Regions from separate parts of the Neobacillus sp. DZ-9 genome, predicted to be linked through region 3. Evidence: predicted binding sites of a transcription regulator. Region 3 holds the regulator's gene; each other region holds the start of a gene.
The links. The regulator Rex, encoded in region 3, represses fermentation and respiration genes when NADH is low (regulators of the CRP and FNR family bind a similar motif). The targets are predictions, from matches to a motif close to TTGTGAAATATTTCACAA.

Region 1: the regulator Rex is predicted to act here: its motif matches at 2,555-2,572, upstream of AC59HZ_RS03405 (DUF2249 domain-containing protein).
Region 2: the regulator Rex is predicted to act here: its motif matches at 2,860-2,877, upstream of adhE (bifunctional acetaldehyde-CoA/alcohol dehydrogenase).
Region 4: the regulator Rex is predicted to act here: its motif matches at 2,006-2,023, upstream of AC59HZ_RS20510 (cytochrome C).

Annotation. Positions count from the first base shown of each region.
Region 1 is NZ_JCAIOL010000001.1:653,343-658,930, reverse strand. It holds gene AC59HZ_RS03415 (DMT family transporter) at 1-582, opposite strand, end outside; gene AC59HZ_RS03410 (carboxypeptidase M32) at 579-2,078, opposite strand; gene AC59HZ_RS03405 (DUF2249 domain-containing protein) at 2,260-2,493, opposite strand; gene AC59HZ_RS03400 (hypothetical protein) at 2,625-2,777, shown strand; gene AC59HZ_RS03395 (nitric-oxide reductase large subunit) at 2,802-5,165, opposite strand; gene AC59HZ_RS03390 (Crp/Fnr family transcriptional regulator) at 5,380-5,588, shown strand, end outside.
Region 2 is NZ_JCAIOL010000002.1:333,317-338,904, reverse strand. It holds gene AC59HZ_RS06175 (hypothetical protein) at 1-91, opposite strand, end outside; gene adhE (bifunctional acetaldehyde-CoA/alcohol dehydrogenase) at 145-2,745, opposite strand; gene ppc (phosphoenolpyruvate carboxylase) at 2,949-5,588, opposite strand, start outside.
Region 3 is NZ_JCAIOL010000021.1:4,052-9,639, reverse strand. It holds gene AC59HZ_RS29990 (MDR family MFS transporter) at 1-128, opposite strand, end outside; gene AC59HZ_RS29985 (cytoplasmic protein) at 141-851, opposite strand; gene AC59HZ_RS29980 (polymer-forming cytoskeletal protein) at 865-1,587, opposite strand; gene AC59HZ_RS29975 (YhbD family protein) at 1,600-2,223, opposite strand; gene AC59HZ_RS29970 (redox-sensing transcriptional repressor Rex) at 2,341-3,000, opposite strand; gene moaC (cyclic pyranopterin monophosphate synthase MoaC) at 3,031-3,522, opposite strand; gene AC59HZ_RS29960 (ABC-F family ATP-binding cassette domain-containing protein) at 3,696-5,588, shown strand, end outside.
Region 4 is NZ_JCAIOL010000007.1:216,224-221,811, forward strand. It holds gene AC59HZ_RS20500 (L-threonine 3-dehydrogenase) at 1-816, opposite strand, end outside; gene AC59HZ_RS20505 (Crp/Fnr family transcriptional regulator) at 1,148-1,891, opposite strand; gene AC59HZ_RS20510 (cytochrome C) at 2,184-2,627, shown strand; gene nosZ (Sec-dependent nitrous-oxide reductase) at 2,648-4,516, shown strand; gene AC59HZ_RS20520 (hypothetical protein) at 4,596-5,165, shown strand; gene nosD (nitrous oxide reductase family maturation protein NosD) at 5,167-5,588, shown strand, end outside.

The sequences.
Region 1 (5,588 bases), on a different contig from region 3:
GATTGCGGCAACAACAAAGGTATAAAACGTAACAGTGTAGGGCGGATATTTCTTCAGGGCAAACTTCCCAAAAATACTATAAAGTGCATAGCCGAAGCCAGCACCTAGCCCCGTTAAGAGTCCCGCACCGCTCATCGATGCCGTATCATTTAAATTAAGACCTGCTATCAATATACAGCCCAATATCGTCCCTGCAACTGAAATGAGCTTTATTGAATTCATTTTTTCCTTTAAGAAAAAATAGGATAAAACTGTAACAAAGGCAGGAGCGGTATACAGTAAAATTACAGCAATGGATAAATTCATTTGATTAATAGCAGAGAAATAACACCAATTAAATAAGACAATGCTGCAAATCCCTGTGCCAATAAACAGCGGGAGATCCTTTAAGGCGATTCTTAATTGGCTGCGATATTTAAATGCCCCAAATAACCCAAGTAATGCCGCTGCAGTGATAACCCGCAATGTCACAATTTCCATTGGGGAAAAGCCAAAACTAGAGAGTTTTCTAATAAAAATTGCAATGATTCCCCATAATGCTGCACTGGTGGATATCAGCACAATCGGAAGCGACTTCGTCAATTTAACTGATAAACCTTTCCATACTTCTCATAGAGATATTCGATTAAATATTTAGCGTTCAGCCCTTCACCAGTCACGTCATGCAAGATTTCTAAAGGTTTTTTCATTTTCCCGAATTGGTGGATATTCTTTGTCAGCCACTCTTTAATCGGAAGCAAATTTCCCTCTTCCAGCAATTGATCAAAATTTGGAAGATCCTCGAGCATTTTATGCTTAAATTGAGCCGCATACATATATCCTAATGCATAGGATGGGAAATATCCGAAGCTTCCTCCTGCCCAATGAACATCTTGAAGAACTCCAACGGCATCATTTATAGGACGGATTCCCAAGTATTCCTCATACATGTCATTCCAAACCTTCGGCAAGTCACCCACTTCGATTTCATCATTAAATAACCTTTTTTCAATTTCATATCGTATGATGATATGCAGCGGGTAAGTTAATTCATCTGCTTCAATTCGTATAAATGAAGGCTTTGATTCGTTTATCGCACGATAAAACTCTTCAATTTCAACGTGATCAAACTGACCACTTGCATATTTCTTTAACAGTTCATAATTTTGTTTCCAAAAAGAAAAGCTCCGTCCTACGATATTTTCATAGAAAAGAGATTGCGACTCATGAATTCCCATAGACGTTCCTGAACATAGCGGAGTACCGACCAAGTCTTTTGAAATATTTTGTTCGTACAAAGCATGGCCGCCTTCATGGATTGTTCCAAAAATCGCTGTCCGGAAATCCTGTTCATCATATTTTGTTGTAACGCGGACATCGCCAGGATTTAGACCGATGGCGAAAGGATGAACAGTCTCATCCAGCCTGCCTGCATTAAAGTTATAACCCATTTTTGCAAGGATATCCAAACTGAATTCACGCTGCTTTTCCTTTTTAATGTTTTTAAATAAAAAATCGGTTTTAGGTTTATTGGGAGATTCTGAAATTTCCTTGACCAGGGGAACAATTTTTTCCCTTAGTTCACCAAATACTTTGTCCAATACATCAGTAGTAACCCCCGGTTCAAACATATCTAGTAACACATTATATTTATTGCTTTCATTTCCCCAATAGGAAATGAATCGTTTTGTCATTTCTACCAATTTCTCCAAATAGGGCCTAAATAAATCAAAGTCTGCCTTTTCTTTTGCCTCTTCCCAAATGCTTTCTGCCTTTGATTGAAGGATAACAAACTCTTTATACTCTTCAGCAGGAATTTTTTTGTTGCGTTCATATTCCTTTTTACATTCTTCAAGAATTTTTCTTGTCGATTCAGACATTTCCGCATTTGTTAACCTTGCTATGTAGGCGGCCATTTCTTCGGAAGTGGACATTTTAAAGACTTCGGATGATAACATTCCAATTACTTCTGATCTTTGATCCACTCCCTGCTTTGGAGCACCAGTCCGTAAATCCCAATAAATTAAGCCAATTGTCTCATTGTAGGCAGACATTTTTTTTACATGCTCTAAAAATTCTTTTTCTAAATGTGCAGTCATGGTAACTCCCCCTTTTCCTTCAGATAAATTTTATCATATTTTTCTGAAAAATAGTCTTTTAAGGTTTATAAAAAAAACAACAGAATCGAATTCTGTTGTAAAATAAGATTATAGGAAAATAGAGATGATTCAATGAAAAATAAATAAAATGGATAATGAGAGAGTGTAGTGTTTAAAAAAATTACTTCTTGCTAATTACGACTTTCCAAACTTCTGGACCTTCTTCAAGGTATTCCCAGGTAAATTGCTCGGTCCTTTCCATCATGAACTGATATAAGAGCGGTCTTGGATCATGATCGTTTACAATTTGCATTATCTCTCCAGATGCTAATTCGTCAAATGCGTTAAAGATGGTTGGATGTTTTTCACGCGGCGGATAATCTGGAACGTGAATAACTTTTGAGTAAGTTTGCATCATTATCACTCCTTTTAGTTTGTTAATTCTCTTTTATTATAGTACCAGCATGACAAACAACTAGTGAACCTTATCACACCTTATACATGATTTTGTTAATAGTCCTTGAAATTTAATTAAGGAGGATAAATATGACAGAACTGGTTGGAAACTGTACTAGCTGTAAAAAAGAGATTTATTGTTTGGATGGATTCTTGAACGGTGTCGTAACAGAGGAGAAAGAGATTTATTGTTTTGATTGTTTTGCTAAAACTGCCAATACGGAAAAAAATCCGCAAAGCTAAACCTTTGCGGATTACTTCTATTAATTAATCTTCGTCAATGGAAAGATCCTTAACAGGAAGTCTTTCTTCGTCTTTGTGAGTCGGTTTCCGTAAATTAAACAATGCTTTTATACAGAATAAAACTAAAATCAATACACCAATAAGGAAAATGGTGTCGGGCACCGCACGCCACGTTAAGATGGTTTGAACAATATCCTTCTGGAGGAAGTTGCTTGAACGGCTGGCTGCATAACCATGATAGAACGCTTCTTTAATTTGCATGAAGCCGACTGGAAGTAACGAAACGAATACCATTCCTGCTAGACCAATGTTCAATAAAATACAGCTGATTTTGATCCATTTATCATTCCAAGATTCTGGTTTTACAATGTTTCTTAAAGAGTAAAGAAGTACGGCTACGGCAAACATTCCGTATACACCCATCATGGAAGCATGACCATGTGTTGGTGTTAAGAATTGTCCGTGTTCGAAATAGCTTACTGCCGGCAGGTTTATGAGGAATCCAAGTACACCGGCACCTACTAAGTTCCAAATCGCAACCGAGATTAGGAACCAGAAAGTTCCTTTATACGGGAAGTTAACACCGCCATCTCGCATCATTTTATATTGTTCATATGCTTCTAAAATTAACAATGTTAATGGAATTACCTCTAATGCTGAGAACACGGCACCAAGTCCAAGCCAAACTTCTGCAGAACCGTTATAGTAGTAGTGGTGTCCAATTCCGATAACCCCGCTGCCTAATAATAGGATTAATTGGAAGTACAATTGTCTGACTGTTGATTTTTTCGTTACCAAGCCTAATTGAACTAATAAGAAACCAATTACTACAACGGCGAAAACTTCAAAAATACCTTCAACCCATAGATGGATGATCCACCAGCGCCAGTAATCAGCAAAGGTAAAGCTTGTACCTGGATTGATAAATAGCGCAAAAATATAGAAAGCTGGCACTGCAATCGCAGAGTAGAATAATAGATGGATAAGACCGCCCTTATCGGTTTCTCTCTTAAGACCTGCTTTAACACCTCTAAAGACAATAAACAGCCAGATTAACATGCCGACAATTAGGATCAGCTGCCAAATACGTCCTAATTCAATGTACTCCCAGCCAGTGTGGCCGAATAAGAACCATTGGTTCCCTAATTTACCATTCGCACCAAGCCATTCTCCTACCATACTACCGCCAACGAGAACAACTAATGCCCAGAATAAAATATCTACTAATAAGCCTTGTTTTTTTGGTTCATAGCCGCCTACTAGCGGTGCAACATAAATCCCCATTCCAAGCCATGCTGTGGCAATCCAGAAAATCGCTAACTGTAAGTGGTAGCCTTTTGAGATATTAAATGGAAGAATATCGTGGATCCACTTAATGCCAAAGAAACTATCTGGCTCGATATAATAGTGTGCGAGTAACGCGCCAAACATACATTGAACAAAGAATAGTACAGATACAACAGTAAAATACTTTCCTGTTTTTACCTGTGAACTAGTTACAGGCATTTTCCGTAAATCAATATGCGGAAATTTTCCTTCCTTATACGCTTCCTGCATCCCAAATTGATACCGATAGAAGAAGTAAAGGATAACACCAATCATTAAAATAAGTATCGTAATACTAGCACCGCTCCACCAAATAGCAGAGAACGATAATTGATTTCCTGCATCTTCATAATATGGCCAGTTATTTGTATAAGTGATCTTGTCGCCTTGACGAACGGTACTCGATAGCCAAGCTGTCCAGAAAAAGAAATCTGAGATTTGCGTGATTTGATCACCTTTTGCTACATAGGAACGGTCACCTTTTGGGAGATCTGATTCTTTAATCAGATTGGCCTTTAACCCCCATCCGTCACCATTTGTAAATACTTCCTTATAATATGCTCTTACCTTTTCAAGACCAAAAGCTTGAGCAGCTGTCAGCTCCATTGTATCCTTGCTGCTGTCATAGCGGTTTTTGCGCATTTCTTTTATTACTTTATTTTTAATAATTGTTTTTTCGTCCGCTGATAATGATGCATAGGTTTTGCCGTACTCTTCATTTGCTTTATAGTCCTGCATTCCTTCAGTGTAAATCTTTAGTGCTTCAGCAGTATAATCTGGCCCCATATAAGAACCATGTCCTAAAACAGTACCATAATCCATTAAGCCGTATTTTTGGAAAACTGCCTGGCCCCCCATAATTGAAGCTTTTGTAAATAACACTTCACCATTTTCATTCGTAACCTCTAACGGTCTAGGAGCCTGCTCCTTAAAGATCCAATAGCCGCCTGCTAGGAGAACAGTGAAGCTAAGTAAAATAGTAATAATTAATACGGATTTCAAAAGTGCATTTTTATTTGCCTTCACCGCTTGTTGTGGTGAGGTCGCCCGCTGTAATTCCATTCCCTTCATCCTCTCATGTGTTATTACAGTCCGTATTGTAACTTTCACAAGGCTGTAACAAAGTGAATCTCCTCATCTTTGAACTGTGATTTTTAACACACTACTGAGAATTATTTTCACAAGGATCTTCCCAGCTATGACGGAGGTCACATTTTAAATGTTAAATCACTGCTACAATGTAACTAAATAGATTACTAACATGAAGGTGATGTTAATGAAACAAGAGGACATTGAAAAAAGATTAGCTGCTGTTCCCATTTTCAAAGAATTATCCAGCGAGGAACTGGCTTCATTCCTTAAGATTGCTCAGACCCGTTTTTATAAGAATAAGATGTATGTTTTTATGCAGGAAGACCCGCTAGATCGAGTTTTCTTTATTCATAGCGGCAAAATCAAAATTTATAAAACGGATCTTTCCGGCAA
Region 2 (5,588 bases), on a different contig from region 3:
CCCATTCATCTAATTCACGGAATGCATGTCTCCAAATCAGGTCCAAACTAGAAAGTGAAATTTCATTATCGTTATCCTTTTTAGCAGCCATATCACTCACATCCTTTGATGATTTTTTTAGATTTAAAATTTGTGTTTGAATTTCTATCCTTCAAAAGCTAAACGATAGATTCCCGCAAGTTCACTAACAAGGGGTAATTTTGGATTTGGAATTGTATCTTGGTCATGGAAGGCATGTTCAGCAAGTTCATTCACTTTGTTTTCAAACTCTGTTTTATCAACCCCAGCTGCTTTGATGCTCGCTGGCATTTCTAATTCTTCGGCCAGCTTAATAATTGCTGCTATTAAGCTTTCCACCCCTTCTTCTGTAGTGCTGGCAGAAAGGCCAAGCATTTTAGCCAATTCCGCATAGCGCTTGTCTGCAATGAAATGCTCATATTTCGGGAATGTCATGAATTTATTTGGCTTCATGGCGTTAAAGCGAATGACATGCGGCAGCATTATAGCGTTGGCACGTCCATGAGGTATATTAAATTCAGCACCGAGCACATGGGCGAGACTATGATTAATTCCAAGGAAGGAATTAGCGAATGCCATTCCGGCAATTGTTGAGGCATTATGGATTTTTTCACGCGCAAGCTCATCACAGCCATCCCTGAATGCCCTTGGTAAATATTCAAAAATCAATTGAATCGCTTTTAAAGCCAATCCATCAGTATAATCATTAGCTAACACTGAAACATATGCTTCAATTGCATGTGTCAAAACATCCATTCCGGTATCTGCCGTTACATGTCTTGGGACTGTCATGACAAATTGTGGATCTACGATCGCCACATCTGGTGTCATCTCTGTATCAGCGAGCGGGTATTTCCTATTTGTTTTCTTATCTGTGATGACTGAAAAGGAAGTAACTTCTGATCCTGTTCCAGAAGTGGTCGGTATCGCAATAAATTTTGCCTTTTCACGAAGTACCGGGAATTTGACCACCCGCTTGCTCGGATCAAAGAATTTTTGGGTTAAGCTGTGAAAGTCAGTTTCTGGGTGTTCGTAAAACAGCCACATCGCTTTTGCCGCATCCATTACTGAGCCGCCGCCAATGGCAATTATATAATCCGGTTCAAACTTTCTCATCCGTTCAGCACCGCCCAAGACCGTTTCAACACTTGGTTCTGGTTCTATGTCTGAAAAGGTTTCCACCTGGATTTTGTTAGGGTTCTTATTTAAGTAATAAAGAACTTTATCAACATAGCCATTTTTTACAGGGCTTCCGCTAGTCACAATAAATGCCCTTGAAATGGATGGAATGGCCGCAAGAGTTTGGATGGAATTTTTTTCAAAGAAAATCTGTGACGGAACCTTAAACCACTGCGTCATAGTTCTTCTTTTTGCTACTTTTTTAATGTTAATTAAATGTGCTGCTCCTACATTCTGTGACACAGAGTTCCCTCCATAAGTGCCGCATCCAATTGTTAAGGATGGTAAAGATGAATTATAGATATCGCCAATAGCTCCATGTGTGGATGGTGTATTAACAATAATTCGTCCTGCTTTCATTCGAAGGGCAAAAGCATCGATAGCATCCTGATCCGATGTATGAATTGCCGCTGAATGACCAAGGCCTCCGTATTCGAGTGTTTCTTCGGCAATTCGTAATCCTTCTGCAAAACTATTAACCTTGTAACAGGCCAAAATTGGGCTTAATTTTTCACAGGATAATGGATAATTAGGACCAACCCCTTCAATATCGGCAATTAATATCTTTGTGTTAGCAGGGACATTTACTCCTGCCATTTTCGCAATTATGGCAGCATGTAAACCAACTATCAGTGGATTAAGAGACGCAGTCTTAGGGTCAATTGCAATCCTCTCCACCATTTTGCATTCTTCTTCATTAAGGAAATAACACTGGTTTTCAATTAACTCCTGTCTTACTTCATCATAAATCTCTTGGTCGATTATAAGTGCTTGCTCAGAGGCACAAATCATGCCGTTATCAAATGTTTTAGATAAAATAAGGTCGTTGACCGCCCGTTTAATATTGGCTGTTTTTTCAATATAACAAGGCACATTCCCCGCTCCGACGCCAAGAGCCGGTTTTCCTGAACTATAGGCTGCCGTTACTAAGTTAGGTCCTCCCGTCGCAAGGATGAGAGATATCTTTGGATGCTTCATTAATGCTTGAAAGGCTTCATGAGATGGAACTTCAATCCACTGGATGCAGTTTTTAGGGGCACCTGCCTGAATCGCTGCTTCCTTTAGCAATTCCGCAGTTCTTACACAGCATTTCTGTGCAAATTTAGGAAAGGCAAAGATGATTGGATTTCTTGTTTTAAGTGAAATTAACGATTTAAAAATAACTGTTGAGGTTGGATTTGTAATTGGGATAACACCAGCAATAACACCGACTGGCTCGGCTATCTCAACCATACCCTCATTCTCATTTTTACTTATCACACCTACGGTTTTCATATCCCTAATATTGTTATAGATGCATTCAGTCGCAAACATATTTTTAAAGACTTTATCTTCATAAACGCCTCTTTTTGTTTCTTCTACTGCAAGCATCGCTAGCTCCTTATGGTGCTCCAGTGCAGTCAAAGCCATTTCTTTTACGATTTTATCCACCATTTCTTGATTGTAACAGCGGAATTCACTCAGAGCTTTTGCTCCGTTAGTTCCTAAAACGTCAATCATAAGAGCGACATCATGATTTTCTCGTACCACTCTTTCTTTTACTGACATTTAAACATCCCTCCAGGTTATCTATAATTCTGGCTAAAATATATCATGGTCACTGTTGCAAAATTTGTCGAATTTCGCATAAAAATGAATGAATAACCATTCATTTATTGATAATTCATAAATTGTTCACAATCATCAGCGAAAGATAAGTCTATAAAATAAAAAAACACAAACCCATGAAAATGAGTTTGTGTTTTACTTTATCAACCAGTATTACGCAATCCAGCAGATATTCCACTTATGGTAAGTAATACTTCAGTTAAAAGTTCATCATTCGGCTCTTCCTGTTTACGTAATTCCTTGATTAACTCCACCTGTAAAAAATTCAATGGATCGACATATGGGTTTCTTCTAAAAACTGAATCCTTAATGTTTGGTGTGTGATCCAGCAATTCTTTATCGCCCGTAATTTTCAATAAAATTTCTTTAGTTTTTACATATTCTTCTAATATATTAGTGAAAATCCTATCAGCAACCTCTTTATCTTCAACAAGTGTTAAATACTCCTTGGCTGTCGTTATATCTGCTTTCATTAATGCCATTTGCAGATTATCCACGGTAGATTGAAAGAATGGCCATTTTAAATACATTTGCTTTAGAAGCTGCATATTTTGCTCACTTCTTGAAGCAAAGCTTTCTAAACCTGTTCCTGCAGCATACCATGCTGGCAGGAGCTGGCGGCTTTGTGTCCAGGCAAAAACCCATGGTATAGCCCGCAAATCTTCAAATCGTCCGCGATTTTTTCGACTCATTGGCCTCGAGCCAATATTCAAATCACCCAGCTCTCTTAATGGAGTAGCTTCGTTAAAGTAAGTCAGGAAGTCAGGGTCGCCAAAAACGAGTGATTGGTATTTGCCCAAAGCAGAGCTTGAAATTTCTTCTATTGCTTCTTCCCATATTAGTTCCCTAAGTTGCCCTTGTTCTGCTTCATTCGAAACGTGTGTTGCTGCCTGCAGTAAAGTTGAGGTTGCCTGCTCTAGACTGCGGTAAGCGATATCCTCAAGTAAATAACGGGCAGATAACACTTCTCCTTGCTCCGTAATTTTAACCCCATCACCAATGGTTTCAGCTGGCTGCGATAAAATACTTTTATTTAAAGGACCGCCCCCACGGCCTAAAGACCCGCCTCGACCATGGAAAAATTTAAGACCAATTTGATACCTTTTTGCCATTTCATGAATTTCGATTTGCGCTTTATATAGCTTCCAATTCGCGGTTAAGGTACCACCATCTTTGCTGCCATCTGAGTAGCCCAGCATAATTTCCTGCTGATTCCCTAGGATTTGCAAATGATTACGGTAAACAGTCATTTCAAAGAGTGTCTCCATTATCTTAGGTCCGGAGGTTAAATCATCAATGGTTTCTAAAAGTGGAGCAACATTTAAATGACTTTCCAACGTCCCATCCGAATGAAGCCTATAGATGCCTGCTTCTTTTGCCAATACTAGAACCTCTAACAAATCGCTAGGTGATTTTGTCATACTGACCAGGTAGACAGAAATAGCCCGTTTACCGAATTCTTCATGTGCATTCTTAATCATTTGGAATACTTTAATAATTTCTTGCGTTTCATTAGAATAATCCTCATTTAATAAAAGCAGTGGGCGCGGGTCGCTTAGAATACTTTGAAGAATTTTCAACTTTTCTTCTTCTGCAAGTTCAGCGTAATTTTCACTGATCCGGACCTTTTTCAAAATTTCTGAAATCGCTGCTTCATGCTCACCACTGTGATTTCGGATATCAAGTGTTGCTAAATGGAATCCAAACAACTGGACTTGACGAATCAGTTTCTGAATTGTTTTTAATTCATGGGCAGCTGGATGATGTTGATTTAGACTATTTTGAATCAAGTATAGATCCTTTAATAATTCATCAGCAGTTTTATAGCCGATAACTGATTTACCAACTTGCTTTACCCGTTCAATAATGATTGCAAAAGCACGACGATATACTTCCGTTTTTACTGGCCATTTTTTATCATCGGTTAAATAATAGTCCTCTTTTTCCTCGAGATAATTTAGGAGTTCGCTGCTTACCTCAACCCTTGTAGTAGAATGGCTATATCGTTTCATTAAATCCACTAAAACAGCTTTATATTTTTTTAGAACAAGCCTTCTTTGCCTTAGTAATGTTTCCCATGTTATATCATGAGTTACATTTGGATTGCCATCACGGTCGCCGCCAATCCATGAACCGAAGCGAAGGAAATTTGGAACCTGCCAGTCGGTTTGTGGAAAATTTGTTTCCAAGCTTGCTTCCAATTCACGATGAATTTCAGGGAGCACATCAAAAAGGGTTTGGTCAAAATAATACAAACCATTTCGCACTTCATCCATAACCGTTGGTTTATAATAACGTAATTCATCTGTCTGCCAAAGAATAGTCACTTCATTAAATAAACTCTCCTCGAGCTTATTTTTTTCTTTTTTTGTTAGCAAAGGATGGTCAAGATTTTTTAATATATCGGCGATTCTTTGTTGAATCTCAAGAATCGACCTCTTTGTTGCCTCTGTCGGATGGGCAGTGATAACAAGTTCTAGGGACAATGTATCTAAAACATTTTGAATGGTCTCTTCTTCAATATGCTTTTCTTTAAGTGTTAAAATTGCACTTTCAATTGAATCAGGTTGGACACTATTATTGTCTTGAAGTTGGTATTGTCTTCTTCTCCGGATTCGGTGATTCTGTTCAGCCGCATTGATTAAATGGAAATACATTGAAAATGCACGGATGATTTGTTTCCGCATTGGAGTGCTGAGAGAAGCTATTTCTAGTTTTAAGGCCGCATATTCTTCTTGGCTATAATCCGTACGAAGATTTTTGCACATCAGCCGTATTTTTTC
Region 3 (5,588 bases):
AGCCCGCCAAGATCACCGACTATCGTTCCCATCGCCGTGACGACAATCGTGTTATCCATCGAGGCCATCAATATCCCTAATAATAGTCCCGCGACAACCAAACCTAATTTACTCTCTTTTGCTACCATCCGATTTCTCCTTTATATCTTTGTCTTTGTTTTTATCGTTGCATGTGAATCCTGGCTTAGACTCTCTCGATATTCTACCAAGCCTATTTGGCAGCCCTGGCCAATTTTCACCTGATTGCCCCTAACAATATCTGCCGTTGTATTTTCGAGAAAAATGTCATCTCCTTCAATTACTTTCACTTTAAGCGTCCCAACCTCTTTTCCGAAGGGAAGAAGAGAGTTCTTTTTCTTTTTGACGGTTATTTTTCCCCCGCCAATTTCCTCCGCAGTGCTTTCACCGAAGCGCAGCCCTACCTTAATCGTATCCGCAGTTAATAATCCCTTGATTTCAAAACCGCCGCTCGAATCGAAAGTTTCATATTCCACATCACCATTAACTACGATGCTTCCTTTAATCGTTGCTTGATCGCCGAAAAGTCTCTCGCCCACTTCGAGCAGCCCATAGATTTTTATTTTTTTCAATTGCGCCCGGCTGCCGACTGCCATCGTTCCCATGATTAGCGTTTCTTCTGCTTCGATATTTCCTTTAACCTCTGCCTCCCCCAAAATTTTTACTGAACCAGTTTTAACATTTTCGACCGCTTCACTCGTTCCATATACATTAAAAGAGGAACATTCCACATCATTTACAATCGTCCCTTCGCCTCTAATGCTGATTTTATCGTAACGGCCGCCAGGGTAACTTCCTGAACCATTGATAATCAAGTTTGCGTCTTTTTTCATTTCCCTTCCCCCCTTATGCCTTTCTGATATCATTCACGACAGCATTTTTATCCTGTGAAAATTCGTCTGTGTACTCAACCACACCAATCTGACAGTTCGGTCCTATTCTGACCTGATTGCCCCGCACCACTTTGGCAATCGTATTTTCCAGGTCAATTTTGTCCCCTTCAATTAACTCCGTTTCTAGTTGCACTTTGAAAATTGGCTTTAATAAAGCGCCAATGAACGACCCTTTATGCTGCCTTACTGTTATTGTTTGCCCGCCTATCTCTTTTGCTTTGCATTCCCCATAAATCTTTATATCAACTTGATCTGCGTTTAGGAGCCCGCCTATCGTGAAGCGGTATTCTCCTTTAAAATACTCAGCCTCGCAGTCCCCCCCAACTGAAAGCATGCCTCGAAGTTTAATCTCCTCACATTTTACGCTCCCGCCCACCGAAGCTTTCCCAGAAACCCTTAAATTTTTCACATTCAGGTTCTGCTCAAATTTCGCAGTCCCGTCAACGGTCAACTTTTGACTCTCGAATGTTCCTTTAAACTTGGCATTCCCGTTCACTTTGGCCATATCTGCTGTAACATTTCCATTGACCGTCCCTAAGCCATTACATTCAAATTCATGACATTCCACATCATTGTTGATCGTCCCTCTACCATTCAATGTAACTAGGTTAAATTGTCCGCCGTTTGAAGAACCTAAGCCATTAATGGCCAAATCTCCTCTATTTTTCAATTCCATAAGGATTCTCCTTTATAATAATTTCGACTTAATTTCTTCTAAACAGGTCATTAAGGAAACCTGCACGACAATCTTCGTTCCCCTCTCAAAACGGATCTCTTCCGCATTACTCAGTAAGAGACACGATGACACACCTAGTTTGCGGGTAATCAGGAGTTCACAGCTTTTTTGCTTAATCAGCGCGACATTGTCCTTTAGCACCTGAAGCAGCATTTTCCCTTCATCCAAATTGATCTCCCCTGACTGCAACAGCTTCTCTAAAACATAAACTTCAAGCATTCTGGAAAAGTTAAAATTTGGGCTGCCTTGCTCATTTTCTAGGTAAAAATTCATTACTGCATTTGAAACAATGTTACGTTTTATTAATTCATCCTTATCTAACTGCAAATCGCTTAGGCTAGGAGAAAACATGTCTGCTAGTTCATCTAACGATAAATCTTCCTTCATCGTTTGAATTTTATTGATTCTTTCTAGGATTTTTTCCTTTGGAAAGAAGGTTTCCTGGCCGGTAAACGTGGATTTCCTTACAAACCATTCCTCCGGTATGAGGTCTTTTCGCTTCCATCTATACAGCTGTCCATAGGATATTCCCGCCAGCTCTAATAATTCCTTTTTCGAAATTAACTCCTCGCTCATGATTAAAACCCCTTTCTGTATATTAATGTAACATAACACTGTTACGTTGTAAAGATTCAAATAATTTGTCCTAAAAAAAGGGCCTTCCGCAAAATCTTGCGAAAAGCCCTTAACATTTTATTCCTCGATCTCATCTGATGGATTTGGATAATGCTTTAAAAAGTAAACCAGAGATTGCAGCTCGACAGCTAAATCAATGTGATGAACACGAATCGAGGAAGGAACATTTAATCTTGCCGGTGTGAAATTTAATATCCCTTTCACATTTGCCTTTGCAAGCCGGTCTGTAATCATTTGGGCGACCTGTGCAGGTACGGTTAAAATCGCCACTGATATTTGATGTTCGGTGATGACTCTCTCCAGCTCATCCAAATGATAAACCGGTACCTCGCGAATCGTCGTTCCCATTTTTCCAGGATCGACATCAAAAGCACATTCAATTTTCGTATTATTATTTTTCAAAAAATTATAGTTTAAAAAGGCTGTACCAAGGTTCCCCACCCCAATTAAGGCAACCTTTGTCAGTTCATCCTGGTCCAATGTTTTGCGGAAGAAGGTTAATAAGTAATTCACATTGTATCCATAGCCTTTTTTCCCTAAGGCTCCAAAATAGGAAAAATCCCTTCGGATTGTCGCCGAATCAACCTTAACCGCTTCACTTAATTCTGCTGATGAAACTCTTTGCTTGCCGGAAGAATGCAGGTTTTTTAAAAATCGATAATAAAGGGGCAGCCGTTTAGCTGTCGCCTGTGGTATTTTCATCGTTTCGTTACTCATAATCTCCCACACCCCATATAAATAGTTTTGTTAAACTAGTTCTGTTCTCTTATAATCTCCATTTTTACCGCCCGTTTTCTCTACTAAATAGGTCGGTCCGATGACCATGCCTTTATCAACAGCTTTACACATATCATAAACAGTTAATGCACAGGCAGACGCTGCTGTTAACGCTTCCATTTCTACACCTGTATTTCCTTTTGTTTTAACAGAAGCAGCTATATATAATTGATAGTTATCTCCGGCCTGTTCCCAAGAGAAAGAGATATTCACTCCCGTTAATGGAATAGGATGGCACATTGGAATGAGATCCCATGTCTTTTTCGCGGCCATCACGGCGGCAACCTGCGCTACAGCTAAGACATCGCCTTTTTTCATTTCATGATTCGTTATTTTTTCAAAAATTTCTCTGCTGACTGTAATGCTTGAATGAGCCAGAGCTGTGCGCGCCGTTTCTGGTTTATCACTGACGTCAACCATCTTTGCTCTGCCTTCTTCATTAAAATGAGTGAATTCTGCCATATAAACAATCCTCCGATTAAATCATACACTATTTTTCTTTTTATGTCTGTGAAACTTTGAACTATCGGTACATTTTTTTGTCCATTAGGTATTCTCATCTAGCGAACTGACATGCTTTATTGCCGGACCATTGGGAATACGGTAAACTATTGAGTAGTATAGAGGTGAATTTTATGATTTTATTACAGGTTAATCAACTACAAAAATATTATGGTGCTGACCTAATTTTATCGAATATAAAGCTGGAATTACAATCAAGAGACCGCGTTGCTCTTGTTGGCCGCAATGGTGCGGGCAAATCGACGTTACTGAAAATCATTGCCGGTCATCTGTCACATGATGGCGGGGAAATTATTAAACCGAAAGATGTGACCATCGGATATTTGGCACAGAATACGGGATTAGAATCCAATTTGTCTATCTGGGAAGAAATGCTGACTGTTTTTGAGGAACTTCGTCAGATGGAGAGATCGCTTCGCACGCTTGAAGAACAAATGGCTGATCCTACAATTTTCGAAGACTCAAGCCGGTACGAAAGAATTTTAAAAGAGTATGACGGGCTTCAAGTGAAATTTAAAGAGCAGGGCGGCTACCAATTCGAGGCGGATATTCGCTCTGTGCTTCATGGATTAAATTTTCATGATTCTAATGTGATGATTGCCAGTTTAAGCGGCGGTCAAAAAACCCGGCTTGCTTTAGGGAAACTGCTATTAACCAAACCTGACATTTTAATCTTGGACGAGCCGACCAACCACTTGGATATCGATACTCTCTCATGGCTGGAGCAATATCTCCAGGGTTATAATGGTGCAATATTAATTGTCTCCCACGACCGCTATTTTTTAGATAAAGTCGTCACGCAGGTGTATGAGGTTTCCCGGAAGCAGATTCAGCGGTTTACGGGCAATTACAGCTCATATCTAGATCAGAAAGCGGCTAATTATGAGCGTGACATGAAACTTTTTGAAAAGCAGCAGCAAGAAATTGCGAACCTCCAAGACTTTATTCAGCGTAATTTAGCCCGTGCCTCAACAACCAAACGAGCGCAAAGCCGGCGGAAAAAGCTTGAGAAAATGGAGGTCATGGATCGTCCATTAGGGGATGAAAAGTCTGCTTCGTTCTCATTTGAAATTGAGCGGCAGAGTGGTAATGATGTTCTTATGGTAGATTCGCTTGCCGTTGGATACGACAGTGATGTGATTTCTGAGCGGATTTCTTTTCGGGCCTTTAAAGGTGAAAGTATAGCTCTTGTTGGTCCAAATGGAATCGGCAAATCAACGCTCTTAAAAACGATCATTAAAAAGCTGCCAGCATTGGACGGGACGATTCACTACGGGACAAACCTCTCAATTGGCTACTATGACCAGGAGCAGGCGGAGTTAAAATCAAACAAACGTGTCCTTAATGAATTATGGGATGATTACCCGTCGAAAAATGAAAAAGAAATTCGGACGGTGCTAGGCAATTTCTTATTTTCCGGTGATGACGTACTGAAAACGGTCTCGACATTAAGCGGGGGTGAGAAGGCGCGGCTTGCCCTCGCGAAACTGATGCTCGAGAAAGCGAATGTTTTAATCTTGGACGAGCCAACAAACCATCTTGACTTAGATAGTAAAGAAATTCTTGAGAATGCCTTAATCGATTACCCTGGCACGATTTTGTTTGTATCGCACGACCGCTATTTCATTAATCGCATCGCAACAAAGGTGTTGGAGTTAAGCCGTGAGGGCAGCTGTGAATATCTTGGGGATTATGATTATTATTTAGAAAAAAAGCTGGAACAGGAAGAACTGGCTGCATTAGCCCTTGCCGATTCTGTTAAAAAGGTTCAGATTGATACTTCAGAAAAAAATAGTTATCAACAGGACAAAGAAAGCAAAAAACTAGAGCGGCAACGTAAACGGAAATTAGAAGAGATTGAATTAAGGATTGCTGAGCTTGAAGAGGAAATTCAGGATTGTGAAGAGCTGTTATGTAAGCCGGATATTTTTCAGAATCACGAAAAGGTTTTGGAAATTAACATAAAAAGTGAAAAAGCCAAGACTGAGCTCGAGCAATTGATGGAA
Region 4 (5,588 bases), on a different contig from region 3:
GCGCACAGGATCAACATTGTATGACATTTCGAATTCAGGAATGAATTTCTTAATTGATGCAGCAATTTGCTCCGGCTCAAAGCTCATAGCAGTTATGTTAAATGCGTTGCGGTGCTTCAATCTAGACGGGTCTGCCTCCATCAAATGAATGATTGCATCGATTGCATCAGGCATATACATCATGTCCATAAAAGTTCCTTTGCTAATGAAGGATGTATATTTTTTGTTTTTAAGTGCTTCATAGTATATATCTACGGCGTAGTCGGTTGTTCCTCCACCAGGAAGAGTCTTGTATGAGATTAATCCAGGGAACCTTACTCCGCGTACATCTACACCGTATTTAGTGAAATAGTAGTCACAAAGCAATTCTCCGGCTACCTTTGTGACTCCATACATAGTGGCCGGTCTTTGAACCGTATCCTGCGGTGTCATATCGGCCGGCGTTCCAGGTCCGAAAGCAGCGATGGAGCTGGGTGTAAAGAGTTTTAGATTTAACTCACGGGAAACTTCAAGGGCGTTCATAAGACCTCCCATATTCAAATCCCATGCGAATTTTGGTTTTGCTTCACCTACTGCTGACAATAAAGCGGCAAGATGCATAAGGGTATCCACTTCATATTTGTTGCAAAGGCTCCGCATTGCTTCGTAATCCATAACATCAAGGATTTCAAATGTACCGCCTTCAATGACGGGATTGCCTTCAATATGGCGAATATCTGTTGCAATTACGTTTTCTGTTCCGTACACTTCTCGGAGACGGTGCGTCAATTCGGAACCGATTTGACCGAGACTTCCAGTAATAAGAATTTTTTTCATTTGAAGGGACCTCCTAAGGTGTCTTTTACAATCAAGCATAGGTATTGGAAGCGATTTCAATTAAAACCGTAAAAAAAATATTATGTTTCATATAGTCAGTGCCATTCTATTATCCTATTTAAATACTGTCAATACTCCTCGGAAAAGTCTAACTATTCTGAATACTCATTTGTCGTTCGAAAGACCTAGATGAATAAAGAATCTTCATTTCCAGTGATGCCTGTGTGGCGTATAAATAGGAAAGCCCTTCGTACGGCGAAGGGCTTTTTAGACGTTATTTCCAAAAAAAGAGGTCTATTTGTCCAAATCTCTCAAGAGAATGGCGAATCTATTAATAATCTCTGTGCAGCAATGTGCAAAACCGGCACCAATCTAGAATAATGATTTTCCGTGATTTCAAATCAATCATTTCCTCTTTTTTCAGCCGTGAAAATACCCGGCTCACGCTTTCTCGAGAAGTTCCGACCACAGTGGCAAATTCCTGAACGGTTAGCGGAATTTCAATATTCCATCTGTTAACCCCTGTATTAAACTTCTTCCCAAGCCTCTCCAGCATCTTCACAGTTTTTGCATAAACATCGAGCAGGGCAACGTCCCGTAATTGCGAGGTCATTTCCCTAAGCGTATCGCTCATATAACGAATCATTTGCATCGCAAGCTCAGGGTGCTGGAATAGCTCCTGCTCCAATTCCTGCTTATCCAAAAAGAGCAGCTTCCCGTCCTGAAGCATCGTCGCCGTGGCCGGGTAGCATTCTGTCCTTTGCGTGAACAAGCATGCCTCTGCGAAGACATCCCCTTTTTGTTTCACACAAACAATGATTTCATTTCCGTTTTCATCCTGTTTCGTCAGCTTAACCGCGCCGGAGTGAACAAAATATACTCCTTTGGCGATTTGTTCCTCTGTAATTACCTGATCCCCTTTTTTTAGCTCGAGCGTTTGGATTCGTTTTTCGATTACTGTTAGTGATTTTTCCGATAGATCCTTAAAGATGACAATTTTCCGAAGTAAATCCGCCTGTTTTACCTCTTGATAGATTGCAAAATGCGGATCGTTTAAGCAATCAATTCGCTGCATATATCCCACCACCTTTTTTGATGTTAAATTTGCATGTTGATTTCCGCTCCAATCAACATGGGGCAACATTCAAACTGTATTTACAACTATTGTAAACCTCTTATCTAAATGATGTTGTGACGAGATTCACAAAACGTTCATTTTTTTAAAATCGCGCTATTTCTAGGGTTTGCGAGCCCTTTCACAGAACGTTCAAAAACAACCGAAACGGTGTGAGGTACATCACAATTTAATCGACCCTCCGCGGGTAGGATAAAATTGTTCATTAGACAAAAAGGAGGGTCAAAACAAAATGAATAAAGCCATTATAAGTTTTGTCATTTGCGCGTTGCTTGGCTTTGGTTTAGGCTACCTTGTTTTTGGTGTCATCATGGGAGACTCCGAAAAACAGCCGCAAACCGCTCAAGCTGATACTAAGCAAACAACGACTACAACCACAGAAGTTAAAGAGGAACCAGCAAAAACTTCATCAGCAAACGAGGATAACATCCTTAATAAAAAAGGATGCCTTGGCTGTCACAGCGTGGAGGCTCTTAATCTAAAAGGCGGCGCCGTCGGACCGGATCTTTCCCAAGCCTTTGTTAATGTGGAAGGCAAGCACGGCAAGCCGATCGAAGAATTCTTAAAGGCGCCTACTTCAGCAGTTATGTCTGGCGTCATCGGTAAAAATCCATTAACAGATGACGAGCGCAAGCAGGTCCTTGATCTTCTTAAGCAAGCATCTGAAGCAAAATAATCAAAAGGTGGTGTAAGAAAATGAAAAAATGGATTCCAATCGCATCGGGATTACTTGCCGGCTTTGTAGCTGCGACAATCTCCTTTGCTGATTTTTCCGCAAAGACCAATACGGATGCTGCATTTGCAGGCAATAAAAGCGATGCAGAAAAGGTATATGTTCCATATGGTAAAAAAGATGATTACTATCTGTTCGCATCAGGCGGACACTCTGGACAAATGTTTATTTACGGTGTTCCATCGATGCGTCATATTCGTACCGTTCCAGTATTCTCACCAGATTCGGCAACAGGATATGGCTTTGATGAGCACTCCAAAAAATTAATGGGTGATTATACATGGGGAGACCTTCACCACCCAGCCTTCTCGGAAACAAACGGGGACTATGACGGTAAATTTATGTTTGCAACGGACGTTGGTAACAGCCGTGCCGCTGCCATGGATTTAAAAACCTTCACTGTAAAAGACATTATTCAAGTTCCGAACACAAGCGGTCCGCACTGTGCGGCCTTCGTTACCGAAAATACCGAGTACATGTTCCTGCCAACTCGTTTCGCTGTACCGCTTGGTCAAAAGTACGAATCACTAGATGACTACAGCACGAAATACCGCGGTGTAATGTCTGCCGTAACGTTCGACCAAAACAAAGAAAAGCTCAATATTGCTTATCAAGTGGCGCTTCCGCCATGGTCCTACGACCTTTCTGATGCTGGTAAAAAAATCTCCAAGGATTGGGCTGTACTAACGACTTATAATACAGAGGAAGCAACGACAAACCTTGAAATTAACGCGTCACAGGCGGACCGTGACTATATTGTTCTTTTTAACTGGAAAGAGCTTGAGAAAATGGTCAAGGACGGCAAGTATGAGGATGTAAACGGCCAAAAAATGATATTCCCTGAAAAACAAAAAGGCGGCATCTATTTAATTCCGGTTGCGAAGTCACCGCACGGCGTTGATGTAACGCCAGACGGCACACGCTTCATTGCTTCCGGTAAACTAGCGCCTACGATGACTGTATTCTCATTTAAAAAAGCATTTAAAGCAATTGAAAACAAAGACTTTGCCGGCGATCGCAACGGTATTCCGATTCTTAACTACAAATCTGTTATGGAAAGAGAAGTTAACCCAGAAAACGCGCTTGGACCGCTTCATACTCAATTTGATGACAAAGGCATGGCGTATACAACGATGTTCATCTCTTCTGAGGTTGTAAAATGGGATCCAAACACTGGTAAAACTTTAGACCGTGTACCTGTACAATACTCTCCAGGTCACTCTGTAGCTGCTGAAGGCGACACCGTTTCACCGGATGGTAAATACCTAGTTGCCCTTAACAAGATTGCGAAAGACAGCTACTTGTCTGTTGGTCCTTCACACCCTGAGTCCATGCAGTTAATTGACATCAGCGGCAAAATGAAGGTCATCCAATCTGCTCCAGTTAACCCAGAGCCGCACTACGCACAAATGATTAAAGCCGATAAGATCAAGACGATTAACGTTTACCCTAAGGATGAAAAGAACAAAGACGCTGTTTATAAAAAGTCTGATGCACGAATTGTCCGCAATGGAAACAAAGTCGATGTATATGGAATCGCGATGCGCTCGAAGTTTATCTTTGATGCAAAAGCAAAACGCCCTGATGTAATTGAAGTCAATGAGGGCGATCAAGTCACCATCCATTTGACGAATATTGATTTCGATGAAGACATCACACACGGCTTTGCGATCAACAGCTATAACTTAAACATGGAAGTACAGCCTGGCCAGACAAACACAATGAAATTTACCGCCAAAAAAGCCGGTACCTTCCCGCTTTACTGTTCAAACTTCTGTTCCGCCCTACACCAGGAAATGACAGGTTACTTCCTAGTAAAACCAAAGAATTAAACATTGGTGGCGGGTATCAATTAGGTCAATTGATACCCTCGCCTTTTCCTTAATTAACACTATATTAGGAGTGGTTAACTTGATTGGCACTAGTAAAAAGTTATCAGTGGTTTCTTCCTTAATTTTAACGGTATCAGCCATTTTGATTGCAGGCTCTCTCTTTTTCCCGTGGTGGAAAATGGTGTTCATTGCCCCGCAATATCCAGAAGGGCTTAATATCATTGTTTTTCCGAATAAGCTTGAGGGGCAAATTGATATCGTTAACGGACTGAATCACTATATCGGAATGGCCAACTTTAGTGAAGCAAACTTCCCTGAGCTTCAATATCTGCCTTATTTAATTGGCGGCTTAGCAGCTATCACTCTATTAACAGCGCTGCTTCGAAAAAAACAGGTTCTTTATGGATTGATTAGCATTTTTGCCATTGGCGGCCTGCTCGGAGTCCTTGACCTCCATTCCGCCTTGAAAAAATTTGGAACGAATTTAAGCCCAGAAGCACCGATTAAAATCGATCCCTTTATCCCTCCGATTTTGGGTCACAATACGATTGCCAACTTTCATACAACCAGCCTGTTTGGGACTGGGATGTATCTCGTGATTGCTGCGTTTCTATTATTACTAATTCCGTTATGGAAGGATCGAAAATAAAATGAAAAAACTCACGCTCATCTCTTTAGTTTTTTCTCTTCTTTTTTTCATCAAACCTGAGAAAAATATGGCAGCCGAAAACTTACAAGCGATAATCGACTCCATGAAAGAGGGGGCGGTATTGAGACTTGAAAATAAAACCTATCAGGGCAATATCGTCATTAACAAAAGTATGACGATTATTGGCTCAAGTAATACCGTGATCAAGGGAGACGGAACAGGAAATGTCATTTCCATTAAAGCTCCGAACGTAAAGCTTAGCCACCTTACCGTGAGCCACAGCAGTATGGATCGCAATTCGGCTGAAGAATATGCAGGCATCAAGATCTATACAAACAAGAATGTGGTGGAAGATGTCAAGATCCGCCATTCCTTTCACGGCATTTATTTAAGTCAGGCTCACGATAATATCATCCGTAATAA